DNA from 2 places in the Burkholderia crassaminum genome. Region 1 is predicted to be linked to the other one. Evidence: predicted binding sites of a transcription regulator. Region 1 holds the regulator's gene; the other holds the start of a gene.
The links. Region 1 encodes FNR, which switches genes on or off when oxygen is low (the NO sensors DNR and NnrR bind a similar motif). Its sites were predicted from a motif close to TTGATNNNNATCAA; they were not measured.
Positions count from the first base shown of each region.

Region 2: ACPTTF_RS25825 (TraR/DksA family transcriptional regulator) is a predicted target of FNR. The motif match lies at 2,250-2,263, and genes of this name have one in related genera.

Region 1 covers NZ_OZ183800.1:3,502,592-3,510,734, forward strand. The annotation lists gene epsC (serine O-acetyltransferase EpsC) at 1-277, opposite strand, end outside; gene ACPTTF_RS32820 (hypothetical protein) at 415-648, opposite strand; gene ACPTTF_RS32825 (DUF3005 domain-containing protein) at 928-1,338, shown strand; gene ACPTTF_RS32830 (hypothetical protein) at 1,621-2,046, shown strand; gene ACPTTF_RS32835 (universal stress protein) at 2,187-2,654, shown strand; gene fnr (fumarate/nitrate reduction transcriptional regulator Fnr) at 2,758-3,504, shown strand; gene ACPTTF_RS32845 (LysR family transcriptional regulator ArgP) at 3,561-4,454, opposite strand; gene ACPTTF_RS32850 (LysE/ArgO family amino acid transporter) at 4,565-5,185, shown strand; gene ACPTTF_RS32855 (aldo/keto reductase) at 5,571-6,518, shown strand; gene ACPTTF_RS32860 (hypothetical protein) at 6,739-7,527, shown strand; gene ACPTTF_RS32865 (helix-turn-helix domain-containing protein) at 7,762-8,143, shown strand, end outside.
Region 2 covers NZ_OZ183800.1:1,959,886-1,968,028, reverse strand. The annotation lists gene ACPTTF_RS25840 (3-oxoacid CoA-transferase subunit B) at 1-159, shown strand, start outside; gene ACPTTF_RS25835 (acetyl-CoA C-acyltransferase) at 156-1,355, shown strand; gene ACPTTF_RS25830 (transporter substrate-binding domain-containing protein) at 1,424-2,197, shown strand; gene ACPTTF_RS25825 (TraR/DksA family transcriptional regulator) at 2,430-2,822, shown strand; gene polX (DNA polymerase/3'-5' exonuclease PolX) at 2,972-4,738, shown strand; gene ald (alanine dehydrogenase) at 4,786-5,901, opposite strand; gene ACPTTF_RS25810 (DUF3995 domain-containing protein) at 6,233-6,649, shown strand; gene ACPTTF_RS25805 (RNA 2'-phosphotransferase) at 6,659-7,243, opposite strand; gene ACPTTF_RS25800 (gluconate 2-dehydrogenase subunit 3 family protein) at 7,847-8,143, shown strand, end outside.

The sequences.
Region 1 (8,143 bases):
GCAGCGCACGGCGGATCTGTTCGGACAGAATGCGCAATGTGCTTTCGAGCGTGTGGCCGACGTAGAAGTCGACGCTTTCGTCGGTCAGATCCGGTGCGCCGTAATGCGTCGGAAACATCGACGCGCGCAGGCCGGTCACAATCTTGCAGATTGCATCGCGCGACGGCAGTTCGCGGATGCCGCGCGGATGGCGCGTGCGATGGAGTTCCTCGCGCGACTCGCGCAAGCCGGCGACGATTTCTTCAAGGCCCCACTGACGGGCGGGTGATGTCGACATATGCCAATGCAGGCGGCCGCGCTCGGTCGCACGGCCGCGAATAAAGTGACGGGTTCCGCAAGATTACCGCGTTTTTTGCCGCGGGGCGGCACGCAGGGGATCGGCCGGACGGCCGATGGTGCCGAATCGCGGCGGCGTCAGATCGTGATGCTGCTGGCGTCGATCCATCGCACGGCCCAGTCGCGCGCGTGCGCAATCGCGTCGCCTTCGTCGTTGAACTGGAGCTCGATCGGGAAAAAACGGTTCGCCACGAGCTCCCCGTCGCTCGATCGGGAGATCACGACATAGGGCTTGAACGAACCGTCACTGGCGCGCGCGGGCGCGCAATTCAACAGATAACCGCGGTGCGTGAAGGCAGTAGTCGCTTGCATGAATCCGCCACCTCTAGTCCCTTGCTTTGTTGTTCACTGCCCGTCTTTAAGGGTGCTGCGGCGCCCCCGGCGCGGGCAGAGGCGGCGCGACCGAATCCCCTGTCGCCGCTTTGCAGGAAAAGAATCATACTCTGTAGAAAACGCGTCTTCTAGCTGAAATAAATCACGACAAATCAGTGCGCGTCGCGCGACCGCGGCGATCGCCCGCGCGCCTTTTCCCGTCACAGCCGGAACGGGATTTGCTTCGATCCGGAACGCTTCGCCGCCAGGAGAGCCGCGATGGAATCATCCGGTCAAACCGAACGTTCGCATCCGCACAGCGTCGAGATCGACAACGACGAAACCCACGACAGCACGGTCGATACCGACGGCAAGAACCGCGAGGCGTGGCTTCTCGCCGGCGGCGGGCCGATCTCGCCCGACCAGATCACGGGCAGCAACGCGTCGCTCGTCAATGCGATGCCCGAAGCCGGCGACGGTTTCGCCGGTTTCGACAGCCGCCCCGGCGGCAATCATCCGGCGTTCGCGCTGCGCGCCGGATACATGGTGATCGAGAAAGGCTTCGACGCGCCGCAGCCCATGAGCGATGCCCTGTTCGGCCCCGTTCACCGGATGTACGGCAGCACGTACTGGCCCGGCCACCAGCGGCGGCCGGAACGCGTGTTCGAGCTGACGGCCGTCCCGAGATAGCCGGCGCGGCGTTTGAATCGATCGTTCGTTTGCGGACCGGCATCGGCCGACGGCCGATGGCTGAGGATCGGCGTACGCGACAGTGCGCCGGACGTGTGCCGGCAACCGCGCGATGCAGGAGCGAACGATTCCGCGCGGCGACACCGGCGGTGTCATTCATGCGGTGAATCGCACCGACGCAGATGCGTTGATCGAGGTCATGTCGAAACGGCGCGATTGAGATTGAATGGCGATGCGGGTAAGGCATCCGCGTGACTGTCGCGCCGTGTCGATGCGATCGGCGTGTTCGGCGTGTTCGGCGTGTTCGGCGTGTTCGGCGTGTTCGGCGTGTTCGGCGTGTTCGGCGTGTTCGGCGTGTTCGGCGTGTTCGGCGTGTTCGGCGTGTTCGGCGTGTTCGGCGTGTTCGGCGTGTTCGGCGCGTGCGGTGCGTGCGGTGCGTGCGTATGCGTGTGCCAAATGCGACTCAGGCGCTCGCGCATGCCTTTCCGCCGACGATGCGGACAACGGCGGCGACCACGGCGCACGCCGTGCGTCGTGCGTCGTGCGTCGTGCGTCGTGCGTCGTGCGTCGTGCGTCGTGCGTCGTGCGTCGTGCGTCGTGCGTCGTGCGTCGTGCGTCGTGCGTCGTGCGTCGTGCGTCGTGCGTCGTGCGTCGTGCGTCGTGCGTCCCAGCATGCGCCATGTGTATGGCGTACACCGTAGAAACTGAAGCGGCACTGCCGCGCGGCACGACCGGCACCTCACTGCAAAGTCCCCGCCATTGGTTTACTCTGCCTCGCAGCATTGCGCATTGCCCAGCCTGATCGGCCATCCGGCCGACTTCGTTTCAACCCGCCACTCGGAGACACTATGTACAAGCGTATTCTGGTTGCCGTCGACGGCAGCGACACGTCCCGCCATGCGTTCGACGCCGCGCTGGCGCTCGCGAAATCGCACGGCGCCGAGCTGCAACCGTTCTACGTCGTCGAGAACGCCGCGATCTACTACAACGTGCCCGGCTACGATCCGTCCGTGCTGCGCGACCAGCTCGTCGCGCAAGGCAACGCACTCGCGAAGGATTTCACGACGCTGATGCAGGCAGCGGGCGTGAAGGGCGAGACGCGATTGAGCGAAGCGACGTCGCTCAACGACGTAGCGTCGCTGATCCTCGACGGCGCGAAAGCGTTCGGCGCCGATCTGCTCGTGCTCGGCACGCACGGCCGCCGCGGGTTCCGCCGTCTCGTGCTCGGCAGCATCGCCGAGCAATGCGTGCGCCACGCGACGCTGCCCGTGCTGCTGATCCCGGCGGCCGCCAACGTCGACGAACCGGCCGCGTAAACGGCATTCGGCATGCGCGGCCGGTCGCGACGTTTTGTCACCCGACAGCGGCAAGTTGCGGTGGGACAATGATTCCGTCGATTCAACGCCGGAGTAAACGATCATGCTGACGCCCGTCGCCACACGTCCCGCCGCCACGCCTCATGCCGGTAGCTGGGCCCCTCGCCAGGCTGCGCACTGCTCGACGTGCGCGATGCGGCACCTGTGCATGCCGCAGGGCCTGGCGCCCGAAGCGCTCAGCCGCCTCGAGTCGGTCATCTGCGCGGCGCGCCCCGTCAAGCGCGGCGAAGCGCTGTTCCGCGAAGGCGACGCATTCGACAACCTGTACGCGGTGCGCTCGGGTTCGCTGAAAACCGTCGCGACGCGCCACGACGGCCGCGAGCAGGTCACCGGCCTGCATCTGGCGGGCGAAGCGCTCGGCCTCGACGGCATCTGCGACGACACGCATCCGCGCACCGCGGTCGCACTGGAAGACAGCTCCGTCTGTGTGATTCCGTACAGCGCGCTCAAGGCGCTGTGCTCGGAAGCCGGTTCGATGCAGTTGCGCATGCACAAGCTGATGAGCGAACAGATCGTGCGCGAAACGTCGCAAACGATGCTGCTCGGTTCGCTGAATGCCGAAGAGCGCGTCGCCGCGTTCCTGCTCGACGTATCGTCGCGCTACCTGAAGCGCGGTTACTCGCCGTCGGAATTCAACCTGCGGATGACGCGCGAAGACATCGGCAGCTACCTCGGCATGACGCTCGAAACGGTCAGCCGCACGCTGTCGAAATTCCAGAAGCGCGGACTGATCGAAATGCAGGGCCGCCACGTCCAGATCGTCGATTTCGACGGCCTGCATCAAGTCTGACGTGATGCCGCACGGCGCGGATCTTGCGCGCCGCGCCGCCTGCGTCACCCGATCGGTCAATCGAGGAACAGCGCGGCACGCGCCTTCAGCGCCGCGCTGAAATCGTCGAGCCAGCCGATCGACAAACGCCAGCTCTGCCAGTAAAGGTCGATGTCGATCGTTCGCCCGCGCGACATGTCGACCAGTTCACCCGCCGCCAGTTGGCGATCGACCATCCGGTCCGGACACATCCCCCATCCCAATCCCGTCTCGCATGCGCGCAGATAGCCCGCGACGTGCGGTATCCAGTGCTGTGGCGGATCGAGATCCGCGCGCGTCACGCGCCGGATGAAACGTGCCTGCAGCCCGTCCTTCGGATTGAACATCACGCACGGCGCCCGGCGCAGCGCATCGCGCGTAATGCCCGCGCTGAAGTAGCGTTCGTAAAACGCCGGCGAGCACACCGCACGATAGCAGATCCGCCCGAGCCGCTCCGACCGGCATCCCTGGATAGGTTCGGCCTGCGCGGTCACGGCGCCCTGTACGCTGCCGTCGCGAATGCGCGAGGCCGTGTAATCCTGGTCGTCGATCACGAGGTCGAGCAACGTCTCGCGCTCCGTGCAGAACGGCCCGACCGCGTCGATGAACCACGTCGCGACGCTGTCGTCGTTGACGGCCACACGCAACGTCGGCCACGCGCTCGCGATCTGGCCCGGCAACGCCGGCATCCGGCCGCCCAGCTCGGCTTCGAGCAGTTGCACGCGCTCGGTGTGCCGGCACAGCAGCGCACCGGATGTGGTCGCGACACACGGCTGCCCGCGCTTGACGAGCACGCTGCCGACCCGCTCCTCCAGCAATTTCACACGCTGCGACACGGCCGACGGCGTGACATTCAGCTCCTTGGCCGCACGCTCGAACGAACCGTGCCGGATCACGGCCGCGAGGGCATCGAGCAACGCGTAGTCGAGCATTAGATTTCCTTAATCTGCATTAGGTGAATTAGCTTCTCTTATTTTCATGCTGACCGCAGACTAGCGCTACCCGATTCATCCGTCTACCGCTTCCACTGCTGTCATCCATCATGAACTGGCTCGCTTTTTCCCACGGCGCCGCACTCTGCGGCTCGCTCATCGTCACCATCGGCGCGCAGAACGCATTCGTGCTGCGGCAGGGCATCATGCGCTCGCATGTCGGCAAGATCGTGCTGCTGTGCGCACTGTCCGACATGATCCTGATCGGCACGGGCGTCGGCGGCGCATCGGTGCTCGTCGAACGCTATCCGACCTTCGTCCACGCGGTGCTGTATGTGGGCCTCGCGTATCTCGCGTGGTTCGGCATCAACGCGCTGCGCCGCGCGTTCAAGCCGGGCCATGAAACGCTCGACGTGCGCGGCGATGCGGTCGCCCCGCCGCCGCAGAGCGGGCTCGCCATCGTGCTGATGACGCTCGCGTTCACGTGGCTCAACCCGCACGTGTATCTCGACACGTTCCTGTTGATCGGCACGGCCGGCGCACGCGAGCCGGAAGGCGCACGGCTCGCGTTCGCGATCGGCGCGATGTCGGTCAGCGTCGTGTGGTTCCTCGGGCTCGGCTACGGTGCGCGACTGCTCGCGCCGTGGTTCCGCAAGGCCGTGGCGTGGCGCGTGCTGGACGGCGCGATCGGCAGCATGGTGCTGTTTCTCGCGGCCGTGCAGTTGCGCTGACCGGCTCACCCTCGCACGGGCGGCCGCTTGCCGCCCGTCGTCGCGTACGCTCCGGCGCAACGCCGGAGCATTCACCTTCCCGCCCTCCCGCCTGCTTCCACCCACGCGCCGTTCCGCGTCCCGCTGCGCCAGCGTCAACAAAAATCGGTTCCCGATCGAACGCAGCCACACGAAGCGCTCACGCAACGGACGCGGTGTCCGCCATGCGCATCAAGCGATCCGCTATCGCGACGGCGCGCCGCCTGCACGAATCGGAGCGATCGGCGAGAATGTCCGGCGTCCCGCGACAACGGCGTGACCGCACCACGTACCCCGTCGTCTCGCCGTGATCGCCTCGGCCCATCCCGCAGTTCCCTTCCGTCACCCGCAGATATCGGAGCAGAACATGGCACACCGCACCCTCGGCACGTCGAACATCCAGGTTTCACCGCTCGCATTCGGCGGCAACGTCTTCGGCTGGACCGTCGACGAGAACACATCGTTCGCGCTGCTCGACGCACTCGCCGACACCGGCATCAACTTCATCGACACAGCCGACGTCTATTCGGCCTGGGCCCCCGGCAACAGCGGCGGCGAGTCGGAAACGATCATCGGCAAGTGGCTCAAGCGCTCCGGCAAGCGCGAACAGGTCGTGATCTCGACCAAGGTCGGCCTGCTGGCCGCGCGGGCGGGCCTGACGAAAGACAACATCCTGAAAGCCGCCGACGATTCGCTGCGCCGCCTGCAGACCGACTACATCGACCTGTATTTCTCGCATAGCGATCTCGCCGATACGGCCCCGCTCGAGGAAACGCTCGGCGCCTATCAGACGCTGATCGACGCGGGCAAGGTGCGGATCATCGGCGCATCGAACTACAGCGGCGCACGCCTGCGCGAAGCCGCCGACGTCAGCAAGCGCGACGGCCTGCCCGCGTACCAGGTCATCCAGCCCGAATACAACCAGCTCGATCGCGCGGACTACGAGCGCGATCTCGAACCGGTCGTGCGCGACCTGAAGCTCGGTGTCGTTAACTATTACGCGCTCGCGAGCGGCTTCCTGTCGGGCAAGTACCGCAGCGAGGCCGACCTGAAGAAGAGCGTGCGCGGCGATCGCGTCGCCGGCTATCTGAATGAACGCGGGCTGCGCATCCTCGCGGCGCTCGATGCGGTGGCGGCGAAGCACGGCACGCAGCCGGCCGCGATCGCGCTCGCGTGGCAAATCGCTCGGCCGACGATCACCGCGCCAATCGCGAGCGCGACGTCGCTGGCGCAGTTGGAATCGCTTGGCGAAGCGATCCGAGTCACGCTCGATCAGGACGACATTCGACGAATCGACGAGGCCAGCGCGGCCTGAGGTCGTCGGTAGCAGGCCGGTCGATCGGATCGCGCGGTCTGCGCGGTTCCGCGACCGGCCCGTGTCATGTGCACGACCTTGTCGCCGCACTCGCGGGGCCGGTAATTCGTGAGTGGCGGATGGATACAATGGTGTGCGTCCGGGCGGCCCGCCGCACGGCCCGACATGGCCGGACCGATATCCGTGACGGCCGGACCAACACCACGCACACGGACCGCCCATGCCCCGGAACACCCGTCGCACCCGCTACGCCTCCCCGTTCGCCGCCATGCTTGCCGTGCTGTTCGCGTGCGCGCCGGTCGCGTCTTACGCAGGCTGGTACGAAGTCGCGAACTACACCGGCGCGATCGGCAATGCGCCCGTCCACGTATCGCTGCAGACCTACGATGCAATCAACCGCAACGACGCGGGCCGCTGGCGCGTCGACGGCAGCTACTACTACGATGCACATCGCAAGCCGATCCCGTTGCAGGGCCACCGCGAGCCCGACGGCCGCGTCACGCTCTGCGAAGCATCGCTGCCCGCATCGAACGCCGAGTCGCCGGTCGTACCGGCCGCCTCCCCGTCGCGGCCGAAGCCCTGCCCGATCGCCTTGAACGTCGCCGGTAGAACGGCAACCGGCACCTGGGACGACGGTCGCAAGACATTCCCGATCACGCTGAACGAAGTCGGGCGACTGAACGACAACGACCAGGATCACCTCCAGCTCGACGGCACCGTCGATATTCCCATGTGGTATCGCACGAAGACGCACATGCTGGTTGGCGTCTACGCGCTTTCCGACAAGTGCGGCATTGCCATGCAGTCGCTGCGGGCCGTAAACATCGCGACGGGCCGCATCGACCGCACGATCCCGCTCGACTGCGACGCGGGAATGGTGATGACGTCGATCTACGCGAACGTCGCCGACGCGCGGCGGGCCGGCTACGTCAGCGTCGAGTACCGCGGCGGCAAGATGGGTTACGAGCAGGACGTGTCGCTCGGGCTGACGTCGTCTTCGTCAAGGTAGGCCGGCGGCACCTGTCTCCCGTGCGTAGCGAATGCACGCCACATAGCTGAAAACCGACATCGTGTTTTGACCGAAACGGCCGCTTGTGTTGACTCAGCCGGACATCGATCGCGCCGCCGCCCGCAACGCCCCGCTGCAAGCGCGTCACACGCCCTTCCCGGGTCTTTCACGGATTGACCGCGCCGTTCCACGTGCCCGAGACTGCGCCGCTCGAGCGGTCATTGGGAGAACGTCATGCCGGACACCAGCACGGAGATCGCAACGATCTCGACGCGCGCCGTACGCGGCCACGAACGCGTCGACTTCTGGGTCGACCATGTCGCGCGCACGCTCGTGCGGATCGAATGCAGCGGCAAGTCGTCCGAAGGCATCGACGCGACGCTGCGCAGGCGCGATCTCGGGCTGTTCGGTGCCTGCGACATCGTCGCGAACCGGCATGCGGTCGTGCGCACGTCGCACAACATCCATGCGGACCAGCGCGACGCCGTGTTCATCTGCCTGATGCACGCGGGGCAAGGCTATACGTTCCAGGACGTCGACTGCATGCAGCACGGGCCCGGCGACCTCGTCCTCTACGACACGTCGATGCCGTACGGTCACGGCTTTCCCGCCGACA
Region 2 (8,143 bases), 1.5 Mb from region 1:
ACGGCCAGCCGCCGCGTCGCGATGATCGTCACCGAACACGCGGTGTTCCGGTGTGCGGCGCATGGACTGACGCTGGTGGAGCGGCTCGGTTCGCTGAGCGTCGCCGAGATCCGCAACCTGACCGAAGCCGATTTCACGGTCGACAAGGAGGCCGTATGACAGGCACCGATCGCGACGCATGGATCGTCGGTTATGCGCGCACGCCGATCGGGCGTGCATTTCGCGGCGCGTTCAACGACACGACGTCGCCGACGCTTGCCGGGCTTTCGCTGCGTGCCGCGGTGGCGCGCAGCGGTCTCGATCCCGAACGGATCGACGACGTGATGCTCGGCTGCGCGTTGCCGGAAGGGACGCAGTACTACAACATCGGGCGGCTTGCGGCACTGGCGGCCGGCCTGCCCGTCAGCGTGCCGGGCATGACCGTCGACCGGCAATGCGCGTCGGGGCTGATGTCGGTCGCACTGGCGTCGGCGCGGATCTCGGGCGGCGAAGCCGATGCGATCCTGGCGGGCGGTGTCGAATCGATCAGCCTCGTGCAGAACGCGCACATGAATCGCCATCGCCAGCAGGACGAGCGGTTGCTCGCGCAGCACGCTGACGCCTACATGCCGATGGTCGAGACGGCCGACGTGGTCGCGCGCCGCTATCGCGTGTCGCGTCGCGCGCAGGACGACTACGCGGCGCTCAGCCAGCAACGTGCCGCGCACGCGGCGCAAGCGGGGTGGCTGCGCGACGAAATCGTCGCGGTCGACGTGCGCAAGCTCGAACGCGACAAGGCAAGCGGCGAGAGCATCGCACGCATGCTGCGCGTGAGCGAAGACGAATGCGGGCGTCCGGGGACGACCGGCGACGCGCTGGAGGCGCTCGATGCCGTGCGCGACGGCGGCACCGTGACGGCCGGCAATGCGTGCGCGCTCGCGGACGGATCGGCCGCGTGCGCGGTCGTCTCCGGCGCCATGTTGCGCACGCTCGACACGCCGCCGCTCGGACGCCTGGTCGCGTGCGCGGTGGCCGGCTGCCGGCCCGACGAAATGGGCGTCGGCCCCGTGCCTGCCGTGCGCAAGCTGCTTGCGCGTACGGGCCTGTCGGCCGCCGACATCGGCCTGTGGGAACTCAACGAGGCGTTCGCGTCGCAGGTCGTGCATTGCGTCGACACGCTTGGTTTGTCGTACGAGGTCGTCAACGTCAATGGCGGCAGCATCGCGCTCGGTCATCCCTACGGCATGACGGGTACGCGCATGGTCGGTCACGCGTTGCTCGAAGGGGCGCGGCGCGGCGTGCGCCACGTCGTCGTCACGATGTGCATCGGCGGCGGACAGGGGGCCGCCGCGCTGTTCGAAGTCGCGCGGCGTTAGGCGCCGTGTGATGCCACGTCGAGCGCATCGACGCGTTCGATTCACGATCAAGATCCTGGAGACTGGAGATGACTTTGCTGCAACGAATGACGATGGTCGCCTGCGCGGCGCTAATCGGCGCCGCGAGCGTCGCGGCACACGCTGACGATCTGGACAAGGTCCGGCAGACCGGCAACCTGACGTTCGCGCTGACCGGCAAGTATCCGCCGTTCAGCTTCATCGACGAGTCGGGCAAGCTGACCGGCTTCGACGTCGATATCGGCACCCGCGTCGCGAGCCGGCTCGGCGCGAAGCCCGTGCCGGTCATGACGGCGTGGGACGGCATCGTCGGCGGGTTGCTGGCCGGCAAGTACGATGCCGTCATCGGCAGCCTGGCGATGACCGACGAACGCCTGAAGGCCGTGGATTTCACGCAGTCCTACTATCGTTCGGGCGCGCAACTGTTTGTGCCGAAGGGCAGCAGCGTGCAGGACATTGCGCAGTTGAAGGGCAAGGTGGTCGGCGTCACGCTCGGGGAAACCTACGAGGCATGGTTGCGCAAGAACCGGCCCGACGTGCAGGTGAAAACCTACAAGGGGCTGCCCGATATCCTGATCGACATGCAGAACCGCCGTATCGAGGGATTCGTCACGGACCGCATCGCAGGCATCCTGACGATCCGGGACAAGCATGTCGATGCGAAGCCGGCAGGGCCGCTGCTGTATCCGGAGAAGATGGGGATCGCGGTGCGCAAGGATAGCCCGAAGCTGCGCGACGCGATCAACGCGGCACTCGACACGATGCTCAAGGACGGCGAGTACGGCGCGATCAGCAAGCAGTGGCTCGGCGAGGACGTGCGCTGATTACCGTCCCCGATTTCGCGTCCGTCCCCGCTTTTTTAGACGCGGTGCAGCGCTGATTCCGGTCAACACACGCGTGCTCAATGGGTTTATCCTGCGTCGAATGCGTCCGGTGCTACGTGTATCCGGGCGCACATCCGGACACGGCGGCGGCGGTGACGCCTGCCCGCCGCGCACCGGCGCGACACCGCGCGCCGCAATTTCCCGCGCGGAACCCGGAACAGGAGAGACGGCCATGGCGCTCGACCAACAACAACGGCAGACGCTGAAACAGCGGCTGAACGAGAGCGAGCAGACGTTACGTGCGGAGATCCGTACGAGCGAAGACCAGCGCGCGTCGGAATCCTATGCAGACCTCGCCGGCGCGGCGCCGGACGAGGGCGACGAGGCGAATGCGGACCTGTTCGTCGACGTCGATCACGCGTTGATCGGCATGAAGCTCACCGAACTGCGCGCGGTCGGCCGCGCGCAGCAGCGGATGCGCGACGGCAGCTACGGCGAATGCATCGACTGTGACGGTTCGGTCGGCTACGAGCGCCTGCTGGCGCGCCCGGCCGCCGAACGGTGCACGCATTGCCAGTCGATCTACGAGCGGCACTACGCCACGACGCCGCGCGCCACCCTCTGACGTCGCGGCCGCAACGGCGCTGCACGCGACGCACGGCCGGCGTACGATGACACGCGGGCGCCCGGCGGCGTCAGCATGCGGCGCCGGGCGGGCAGACACCGTCGCGCACGCGCGCGGCGCCGTCCACGTGGAAGGGAGCCACGCCGATCATGCCGATCAACAATGCCGGGTGTGCGGCCGTGTTCGCCGAGATCGCCGACATGCTCGAAATCCAGGGCGCCAATCCATTCAGGGTGCGTGCCTACCGCAACGCCGCGCGCACGATCGCCGACTACGGGCGCGATATCCCGACGATGATCGCGAACGGCGACGATCTCGGGAAGATTCCGTCGATCGGGCCCGACCTCGCGTCGAAGCTGCGCGAGATCGCCGCGACCGGCACCTGCGAACTGCAGCAAACGCTGCGCCACGCGCTGCCGGGCGCGATCGTCGAACTGCTCGACGTGCCGGGGCTCGGCGCGAAACGCGTGAAGGCGCTGCATGACGCGCTGCACGTCGATTCGCTCGAGCAGCTGCGCGCGGAAGCGAAGAACGGGCACGTGCGCGAATTGCCGGGCTTCGGCGCGAAAACCGAAGCGCATCTGCTCGAAGCGATCGACGACCGGCTGCAGCGCGACCCCCAACGCTTCCTGCTGCCGGATGCCGCACACGCGCTGCTGCCGCTGCTTGAACGCCTGCGCGCGATTGCCGGCGTCGGCAAGGCCGTGCCGGCCGGCAGTTTCCGCCGCCGCCGCGAGACGGTCGGCGATCTCGACATCCTTGTTACCGCACGCGATCCGGTGGCCGTCGCCGAAGCGTTCGTCGGCTACGGCGAGGTGGCGCGCGTGCTTGCGCACGGCAAGACGAAGTCGAGCGTCGTGCTCGCCAGCGGGTTGCAGGTCGATTTGCGTGTCGTCGATGCCGACGCGTTCGGCGCGGCGCTCGTCTACTTCACCGGATCGAAGGCGCACAACATCGCGTTGCGCAGGATCGCGCAGGCCGGCGGGCTGAAGATCAACGAATATGGCGTGTTTCGCGGCGACGAACGGATTGCCGGCGTGACCGAGGCGTCGGTCTACGCTGCGATAGGGTTGCACGAAGTCCCGCCGGAATTGCGCGAGGATCGCGGCGAGATCGACGCAGCGCGCGCGGGCACGCTGCCGGCGCTGGTCGAGCGCAAGCATCTCCACGGCGACCTGCATGCGCATACCGACGCATCGGCCGGCCGCGACAGCCTGCGTGCGATGGCCGATGCGGCCCGCGCACGCGGGTTCGCGTACCTGGCCATCACCGACCGGGCACCGGATGCCGGCAGCGGCCGCACCGGCTTCGACTGGCTTGACCGGCAACTCGACGAGATCGATCGCCTCAACGCATCGTTCGACGATTTCGTGCTGCTCAAGGGGGTAGAGGCCGGTATTCGCGAGGACGGCAGCCTCGACGTGTCCGACGCGATGCTCGGCCGGCTCGATCTCGTGATCGGTGCGGTGCGCGACGGTTTCGAGTTGTCGCGCGAAGCGCAGACCACACGCATGTTGCGCGCGATGGACCACCCGCATTTCACGATTCTCGCGCACCCGACGGGCCGCGTGCTGGGCGAGCGCGAAGCATGCGAACTCGATGTGCCGCGCGTGATCGCGCACGCCGCGGCGCGCGGCTGTTTCGTCGAACTCGATGCACAGCCGCGGCGGCTCGACCTGCCGGACATCTGGTGCCGCGAGGCCGCGAAGGCCGGCGTGCCGGTGGCGATCGGCTCGGATGCGTGCAGCACGGACGAACTCGACAATCTGGCATACGGCGTCGACCAGGCGCGACGCGGCTGGCTGACGCGGCCCGACGTGCTGAATACGCGCACGCTTGCGCAATTGAGGCCGCTGCTCGCACGCACGATGGGCGCAAGCGGCACGACCAAGCGCAGCGGATCGAAAGGAACGTGAACGCGGCCGGCGGCGTGTGCCGCCGGCCGTGCGTGAATGCGGTCACGTCATGCCAGCACGCCTGCCGCCGGCACATAGGGCAGGCCGAGCGCCAGCGCGACCGCTTCGTACGTGATGTGCCCGTCGCACACGTTCAGGCCCGCGCGCAGATGCGGATCGTCGGTCATTGCCTGCTTCCAGCCCTTGTCGGCGAGCGCGAGCGCATGCACGAGCGTCGCATTGTTCAGCGCGAAGGTCGACGTGCGCGCGACCGCGCCGGGCATGTTCGCGACGCAGTAGTGCACGACGCCGTCGACGACGAAGGTCGGGTCCGCGTGCGTCGTCGCATGCGAGGTTTCGAAGCATCCGCCCTGGTCGATCGCGACATCGACGACGACCGCCCCCGTGCGCATCGTCGCGATCATGTCACGCGTGACGAGCCGCGGCGCCGATGCGCCCGGCACGAGCACGGCGCCGATCACGACGTCGGCATCGCGCACGGCTTCGTCGATCGTGTGCGCGTTCGAGCAGACGGTCGCGATCCGGTTGGCGAACACGAGGTCGAGCTGGCGCAGCCGGTTCACGTTGGTGTCGAGCACGGTGACACGCGCGCCGAGGCCGACCGCCATCTGCAGCGCGCCGGTGCCCACCACGCCTGCGCCGAGCACGACGACGTGCGCGGCCGGCACGCCGGGCACACCGGCCATCAGCAAGCCACGCCCGCCGCGCGGGCTTTCGAGGTGGGTCGCCGCGACCTGGATCGACATGCGCCCGGCCACCTCGCTCATCGGTGCGAGCAGCGGCAGGCCGCCGCCCGGGCCCGTCACGGTTTCGTAGGCGATGCAGACGGCACCGGACTTCACGAGCGCGGCTGCCTGTTCGGGATCGGGCGCGAGATGCAGGTAGGTGTAGAGAATCTGCCCGCGCCGCAACATCGCGCATTCCACCGGCTGCGGCTCCTTGACCTTGATGATCATGTCGGCGCGCGCGAAGACTTCGTCGGCACCGTCGCAAAGCGATGCGCCCGCGGCCGTGTAGTCGTTGTCGAGCAGGCCGATCGCCGTGCCCGCGCCACGCTGCACCAGCACGCGATGGCCGTGCCGCGTCAGTTCGCGCGCGCCGGCCGGCGTGAGGCCGACACGGTATTCGTGGTTCTTGATCTCCTTCGGCACACCGATCAGCATGAGTCGCCTCCATGGCCTTCGTTATCGTTGTCGTGCAGGTGCGCAATGCGGCGAACGATGCACGTGCGGCCGATCGCGCAGGCGCGGATCGACCGCAGTACTGGAATAACAGGGTAGTAGCGCACGGAGGGAAGTCAAGCGGGCGGCCCGCGCGCGCTTGTGCGCGCACTGCGTTGCAGCATGCGTTGTGGCAGGTTGCGACCGGACGTCGCAATGCACGTGTTGCCGGGTTTCGGTATCGTCACGTGTGCCGTGGCCCGGGGCCGCGTGCCGGACCTTGGCCGGCAACACATCGAGATAACGACACAACGAGACGAGGGCACTTACGGACATGACCGGAGCGTATTTCAGCGTGCCGACGCTTTGCGCAATCGCGCTCATTCACGTCTACTGGGCGTTGGGCGGGCGGCGCGGCAAGCGTGCGGCCATTCCGGAGCAGGACGGCAAGCCGCTGCTGCGGCCGACCGCCGTCGGCACGCTTGCCGTCGCGGCGGCATTGCTGGGCGGCGCATGCGTGGTTGCCGCGCGTGCCGGCTGGCTGGGGCCGAACCCGTATCCCGGCACGATCTCGTTCGCGGTCGTTGCGTTCGCACTGATCTTCGCGGTGCGGGCCGTCGGCGATTTCCGGTACGTCGGCTTCTTCAAGCGGATACGCGGGTCGCGTTTCGCACGGATGGACACGTTGTACTATTCGCCGCTTTGCGCGGCGCTGGCGCTGTCCATCGCGTCGATGTTCTGGCCGTGGTGAACGCGCGTCTCAGCGCGCTGGCCCGTCCAGCTCCGTAAGGTATTCCGCCGGCACGGTGTCCGTCAGCCAGACGCCGTTTTCGGCGACGAAGAACGTGTGGCCTTGCCGATGCATGCGCTGCGCATCGACCTCGAGAATCACGGGCACGCCGTAGCGCGTGCCGACGGCCAGCGCCGTCCGGATGTCCGGCGACAGATGCACGTGATGACGGGCGCCGGGTTTCAGCCCTTGCGCCCGAATCGAATCCAGGAAACGTGTTGCGGTGCCGTGATAGAGGCGCTCGGGCGGCTGCGCGGCCGGATAGCTGCGCTGCACCACGGGCGTCGAATGGCCTTGTACCGCACGGATGCGCCGGCCGTCGTCGGAGAGGGCGAAGCGCTGCTTGTCGTTGGTCGCGCAGACGGTTTCGAGCGTCGCGCGATCGATCGGGTGCCCCTGGCGGGCGAGGCCGGCGATCAGTTCGTCGATGTCGGCCCAGCCTTCCGGGTCGAGCTGCAGCCCGATCGTTTCCGGCGCGTGGCGCAACAGGTAGCTGAGGGTTCGGCTGATGCGGGTCGCCTCGGGCGCCGGCAGTTCATTTTTCTGTTGTCTCATGAGACGCGGAGGCTACCAGAGCGCGATGCAAACCGGCACCCCCGGGTGCACCGCGTGGCTGGAAAGAGACAGCCTTCGGCGAGACTCGGCACACAACAATCCTCTACCTGACACCTGCGCAGGGTGGTAATCGCGCGGTCCTTGTGCGTTCCGGCTTCCGGACTTTTCAATTGTTGCGATTTTCGATGCATTGAATTGCATTGGTGTATCTCTTTATGGAACCGGTTCCATATATAATTCGCGGCACTTGTCGCCGGGCCCGAAAGAGGGTCGTGCACATCGCGCTTGCCGTCGGCAAACGCGGCGTCTAAGTTGAATGAGGGTCATGAGCGATGAGGGGCAGATGCGGGCAGATGCCGGTATTTGTCAGACGATAAGGCTCACAAAGAAGCCGAACCGTGCAACGCAGCCTGAGCCGGCGCGATGCGCGGCCGCATGAAGGCGCTGCCGCGCATTGCACGGGCGACGCCTGCATCGAGGTTGTTCGCAACAGACGAAAGAACAGGACGGCCAGCCGCGTGCGGCAAGGCTGCCATGCCGGACACGCCGCATGCGGAGTGCGCGCGTCCGGGCCCCGAGATCCCCAACGATCAACATCCGACCATGTCCACGCCACCTGACAAACCCAACTCGCGCCGCCGTTTCCTGCGCACGTCGGTCGCGCTCGTGCCGATCGCGTCGGTCGCCGGCTGCGACCTGCGTTCGTCGTCGCCTTCCGCGACGACCGGCAACGCGCCCGGTGCATCGGCCAGCGCCGAACGCGCCCCGTACAAGCCGACCTTCTTCGATGCGAAGGAATGGGCGTTCGTCCAGGCCGCCGTCGACCGGCTGATTCCGGCCGACGCCGAAGGCCCCGGCGCGCTCGAATCGGGCGTGCCCGAATTCATCGACCGCCAGATG